DNA from 2 places in the Veillonella intestinalis genome. Region 1 is predicted to be linked to the other one. Evidence: riboswitches for the same ligand, from Rfam matches in the RefSeq annotation. Region 1 holds a riboswitch; the other holds the start of a gene.
The links. Region 1 has a riboswitch for S-adenosylmethionine ahead of NFR27_RS08700 (MetQ/NlpA family ABC transporter substrate-binding protein). Riboswitches for the same ligand answer to the same signal wherever they lie in the genome.
Positions count from the first base shown of each region.

Region 1 (3,142 bases):
TTTTCTTCATGCTATAATCAGCAAAGAAATTCAATAGCGATATTATCAAGAGTGATGGAGGGACTGGCCCTATGAAATCCGGCAACCATTCGATGGTGCTAATTCCTGCGGCGTATACCGAGAGATAAAAAGTAGTAACGATGACTCGGAATACCCGAGGGCATCGTTTTTTTATTACCCTATCGCTATATTAATTTTGTATTGGGGATGCAAAATTAATAATAAATTTCATACATATTTTTATTTGAGAAAAAGGAGGGCTTCATTTATGAAGAAGTTTTTATCCGTAGCCGCTACATTTGTATTAGGTAGCGCTCTATTACTCGCTGGCTGTGGCAATGATCAAGGCAATGCCGCCGCAGGTTCTGACAAAAAAGTAACCTTAACTGTGGGAGCTTCACCGGTACCACATGCAGAAATCTTAGAACAGGTAAAAGACAAATTAGCTAAAGAAGGAGTTGAACTTAAAATTATTGAGTTTAGCGATTACATCAAACCTAATTTAGCCTTAAATGATAAAGAACTAGATGCCAACTTCTACCAGCATATCCCATATATGAAAAAGTTTGAAGAAGAACACAATATGAAATTTGCATCTGCTGGTGCCGTTCATATTGAACCAATGGGTCTTTATTCCAACAAAATAAAAGACAAAGATTTACAAAAGTCAATTCCTAATGGCGCTAAAGTAGCCATTCCTAATGATCCTACTAATACGGGTCGTGCCTTGCTATTATTACAACAAGCTGGACTTATCACACTAAAAGATCCTAGCAATATTTACTCCACCAAAATTGACATAGCTTCTAATCCTAAAAACTTAGACATTGTTGAATTAGAAGCGGCACAAACACCACGTAGTCTAGACGATGTAGATATTGCTGTTATTAATGCCAACTATGCGTTAGGGGCCCAATTAAATCCCCTTAAAGATGCCTTATTCCTAGACGATAAGAACTCACCATACGCTAACTTAATTGCCGTACGTCCTGGTGATGAAAATCGTCCTGAAATTCAAAAATTAGTAAAAGCCCTTCAATCGGCAGACACTAAAAAATTCATCGAAGATAAATATCAAGGTTCCATTTTGCCAGCATTTTAACATATCTATTGTCACTAGCAAACTATGAACCAATACGAACCGACTCTGCCCCACAGAGTCGGTTTTCTTTTTGCTTTACAAATTTGTCCTCTCATGATATACTTACCAAAGAATTATATATGAAACGTTATCGAGAGTGATGGAGGGACTGGCCCTATGAAATCCGGCAACCATTCGATGGTGCTAATTCCTGCGGTATATACCGAGAGATACAACGCGCAAGCAGTGATGGCTCGGTGTCCGAGGCCATCTTTTTTTATTAACTCATCTGATGTTTCTTAATTACTGTATAACCTGAGGAGGTATAGTATGAAAAAACTTTTATCCCTAGCTGCCACAGCTATTCTTGGTAGCGCCTTATTACTTGCTGGTTGTGGTAGTGACACAGGCAGCTCAACTGGTTCATCTAACAAAGTAACAATTACGGTAGGTGCATCTCCAGTACCCCATGGTGAAATCTTAGAGCAAGCTAAACCATTATTAGAAAAAGAAGGCATTGATTTAAAAATCATCGAATTTACAGACTATGTAAAACCTAACTTAGCCTTAAATGATAAAGAATTAGATGCCAACTTCTTCCAGCATGTCCCATATATGGATAAATTTGCCAGCGAACACAAAATGGACCTTGTTTCCGCTGGTAAAGTTCATATCGAACCAATGGGGATTTACTCCAAAACGATTACAGATAAAAACTTAGATTCCGTATTACCAAATGGTTCTAAAATTGCAATTCCTAATGATCCAAGTAATAGTGGTCGTGCCCTTCTTTTACTTGAAAAAACAGGTTTAATTAAATTAAAAGATCCTAACAATATTTATGCCACTAAAACAGATATTGTAAGCAATCCAAAAAATCTTGAATTTGTAGAATTAGAAGCCGCACAATTGCCTCGTAGCTTAGACGATGTAGCCTTAGCAGTTATCAATACTAACTTTGCCCTAGAAGCTGGCTTAAATCCTGTTAAAGATGCTTTATTCTTAGAAGATAAAGATTCCCCATATGCTAACATCATAACAGTTCGTAAAGGCGATGAAAGCCGTCCTGAAATCCAAAAATTGATGAAAGCGCTTCAATCCGAAGAAATCAAGAAATTCATTGATGACAAATACAAAGGGGCTATTTTACCAGCCTTCTAAGGATCATATAATCTTGTAATCCTTACAATACAATAACTATACTAGGGAATACTACTTCACTAAATATTCTAGTAAGTTTATTTTCCTTGTAAACACAAAGCGAGTTAGCCGTAAAATCACCACACTGGTGTATACGACTAACTCGCTTTTATTATAAATATTATAAATCCCCAGGGCCAAAACTATGAGGCAATATGTCCTCTAAGGTGTAGCTAATGCTATCACCTGTCTCTGTTTCGCAATAAATTAGAGGTATTTTAAACTCCACTAAAACTTGGCGACAGGCTCCACAAGGCATACACGGTCCCTTTGAATCACCGACAATAGCAATCCCTTGAAATTCCTTATACCCCGCTGCCACAGCAGTCTGTATCGCTACTCGTTCCGCACAATTAGTAAGTCCAAATGATGCATTTTCTATATTGCACCCGGTAAATATAGTCCCATCCTTACAAAGTACAGCAGCGCCAACAGCAAACTTTGAGTAGGGACTATAAGAATTCTGTTTTGCCTCATGAGCCGCCTTTAATAGAACAGCGCCTATATCTACTGAAGAATTCGCTAATATAACTGATTCTTTCATATATATGATTCCGTCCCTTCTTCACTGACACGAGCCCACACCAAAGGTTTTGTAACTGGCTTCGTAGTACCAAATTCTAAGGCTGAAATATATCGCTCTTTAGCCTCTGCTAAGGTGCTTGCTGTATTGCTCTGCACATAGGCAATAGGCTCTCCTACCACAACCTTATCGCCTGTTTTTTTCAACATCCAAATACCTGCTTTATAATCAAGAATATCCGCTTTAGTATAACGTCCAGCTCCTAATAGTAACGCAGCCCGTCCACAAGTTTCAGCATCCATATGCATAATATAACCTGAAACGGGAGCCAATATGGC
Region 1 covers NZ_CALPCB010000010.1:8,459-11,600, reverse strand. The annotation lists SAM riboswitch class I at 40-131, shown strand; gene NFR27_RS08705 (MetQ/NlpA family ABC transporter substrate-binding protein) at 269-1,102, shown strand; SAM riboswitch class I at 1,227-1,320, shown strand; gene NFR27_RS08700 (MetQ/NlpA family ABC transporter substrate-binding protein) at 1,412-2,242, shown strand; gene NFR27_RS08695 (cytidine deaminase) at 2,403-2,825, opposite strand; gene NFR27_RS08690 (thymidine phosphorylase) at 2,822-3,142, opposite strand, start outside.

Region 2 (3,142 bases), on a different contig from region 1:
GCAGATGATAAAATTGGCTTTGCTCGTACTAAAGATGGTATTAAATAAAGCGTACGCTAAACGTGAACTATAATAGGTGTTGAGGATGAAAAATAAACACATAATCGTAGGTGTATCTGGTGGTATTGCTGCTTATAAAGCAGTAGAAGTAGTAAGTCGTCTTCGTAAATTAGGGGCAGAAGTAAAAGTTGTTATGACTGAAAATGCAACTAAATTTGTATCCCCTATGACATTTGGTGAAATTAGTGGACATCCAGTCGCTGTAAAGATGTTTGAAGATGTTCATGATTGGAATGTAGAGCACATTGCATTGGCTACTTGGGCTGATGCCTATGTAGTTGCACCTGCTACTGCTAATGTAATTGGTAAATTAGCATCTGGCATTGCTGATGATATGCTCACTACACAGCTTATGGCAACAAAAGCGCCTATCTTTTTATGCCCTGCTATGAATACTAATATGTATGAAAACCCTATTACGCAACGAAATATGAATACTTTACGAGAATTAGGCATGCATATTTTAGAAGCTGATAGTGGTCATTTAGCTTGTGGTGTAACGGGGAAAGGTCGTTTACCAGAACCAGCTCGCATTGTAGAGTGGTTATCTTTTCACATGATGAAAACTAATCTATTGTCTAATAAGACAGTAATCGTAACAGCTGGTGGTACACAAGAAGCTATCGATCCAGTGCGATATATTGGCAATCGTTCAAGCGGAAAAATGGGCTATGCTATAGCTGAACAAGCGGCCTTAGCTGGTGCTCGTACAATTTTAATTTCCGCGCCAACAAATTTGCCTGTGCCTTTTGGTGTAGAATTAGTTTCTGTTGATTCTGCTAGAGCTATGGAAGAAGCTGTAAATAGTCGCTATGAAGATTGTGATGCTGTTATTATGGCCGCTGCTGTAGCTGATTTTAGAGTCGAGAATATGGCTGACACAAAAATTAAGAAGATGGATACATTAGAACTTAAATTAGTCAAAAATCCAGACATTCTTAAAGGGCTAGGTGCGAATAAAACTCATCAAAAGTTAATTGGTTTTGCTGCGGAAACTCAAAATGTTATTGAATACGGCAAATCTAAGGTACTTAACAAAAATCTTGATATGTTAGTGGCCAATGATGTAAGTAAGCAAAATGCAGGCTTTAATGTTGACACTAATGAAGTTACCTTGATTTATCCAGGTGGTCAAGTTCGTCCATTGCCACTTATGACAAAAATTGATGTAGCTAAGCGAATTATTTCAGCCTTGGCAGAATTGTAATTCTATTGTATAATGAATCAGTGATATGAAGTATCACAATCAGTTTAATAATAACTTTTGTCTCATCAAGAGTAGTGGAGGGAAAGGCCCTGTGAAGCTACAGCAACCATTCATAATGAAAAGGTGCTAAGTCCGACGGTACTATGCCGAAAGATGGGGTTTGATTCCTCATCGTTTGGCTGATGAGGAATTTTTTTATGGAGGTATTGGGTAAATGGCTGAAAAACATGTTTTTTTCACATCAGAATCCGTAACAGAAGGTCATCCTGATAAAATTGCTGACCAAATTTCGGATGCTGTGCTTGATGCAATTCTTGCACAAGATCCAACGGCTCATGTTGCTTGCGAAACGCTCGTAACAACAGGTCAGGTTCATGTAGTAGGGGAAATTTCTACTAAATGTTATGTTGATATTAATCATATAGTGCGTGAAACTATTCGTGAAATTGGATATACTCGTGCTAAATATGGTTTTGATTGCGATACTTGTGGTGTTAATGTAGCGATTGATGAACAGTCCGTAGATATTGCTATGGGTGTTGATGATGCACTTGAAACTCGTGAAGGCGGAAGTGATAAATTTGATAAGATTGGTGCTGGTGACCAAGGTATGATGTTTGGTTACGCTACCAATGAAACAGAAGAATTTATGCCTATGCCAATCGCGTTGGCTCATCGTTTATCCCGTCAGTTAACTAAAGTTCGTAAAGATGGTACTTTACCATATCTTCGTCCCGATGGGAAAACTCAGGTAACTGTTGAATATGTAGATGGTGTGCCTAAGCGTATTGAAACTATCGTTATTTCTACACAACATGGTCCAGAAGTAACGCGTGAACAAATTGAAGCTGATTTAAAAGAATTAGTAATTAAACCAGTATTACCTGAAGGTTTTGTTGATGAAAATACTAAATTCTTTATTAATCCAACAGGCCGTTTTGTTATTGGTGGTCCTCAAGGGGATGCTGGTTTAACTGGTCGTAAAATTATTGTAGATACTTACGGTGGTATGGCTCGTCATGGGGGCGGTGCTTTCTCTGGTAAAGATCCTACAAAAGTTGACCGTAGTGCAGCGTATGCAGCTCGCTATGTAGCTAAAAACATTGTAGCAGCTGGCCTTGCTGATAAATGTGAAATTCAGATTGCTTACGCTATTGGCGTAGCAAAACCAGTATCCATTATGGTGGAAACTTTTGGCACTGCTAAAGTTGCGGAAGAAAAAATCGCGGAACTTGTTAAGAAACATTTTGACCTTCGTCCAGCAGGTATTATTGAAATGCTTGACTTGCTTCGTCCAATTTATCATCAAACAGCAGCATACGGTCACTTTGGTCGTACTGATGTTGATCTTCCTTGGGAACATACTGATAAAGCAGATATTCTTCGTAAAGAAGCAGGCTTATAATTAAAAATCGTCATACAAATAGGCATTCGACATTCTTAAGAATATTGTCGTTTCGTAATTTGTATGACGATTTTTTTATTGTATTCTAAGACTGTCTTTTATTTAAAAATATCGAAAAAAATGGTATAATAAAAAATACTGCAAAGGAGGGATAGTATGCGTGTAGCGGAGGTTATTATTAATCGCCCAGCAAAGAAAATGAATAGTCCATTCAGCTATGCTGTGCCGCCACAATTAGGCGAAATTGCCATTGGTACACGGGTAGCTGTCCCTTTAGGGCGAACAAAAGAAGAAGGTATACTTATTGGCTATCGTGAGTTAGATGAGATTCCTTCTTATGAAATCAAGCCTATTCAAGCAGTATTGGATAAAGAACCGTGGTTTACCCAGGAAATGCTAGCAACAGCAGAAAAATTAAGTAAATATTATTTATGCGCTTTATCGGAAGCGTTAAGTTTATTTACTATTGA
Region 2 covers NZ_CALPCB010000002.1:179,840-182,981, forward strand. The annotation lists gene rpoZ (DNA-directed RNA polymerase subunit omega) at 1-48, shown strand, start outside; gene coaBC (bifunctional phosphopantothenoylcysteine decarboxylase/phosphopantothenate--cysteine ligase CoaBC) at 86-1,267, shown strand; SAM riboswitch class I at 1,327-1,427, shown strand; gene metK (methionine adenosyltransferase) at 1,482-2,672, shown strand; gene priA (replication restart helicase PriA) at 2,829-3,142, shown strand, end outside.
Region 2: linked by a shared signal. The riboswitch ahead of metK (methionine adenosyltransferase) and the one ahead of NFR27_RS08700 (MetQ/NlpA family ABC transporter substrate-binding protein) in region 1 are both predicted to bind S-adenosylmethionine.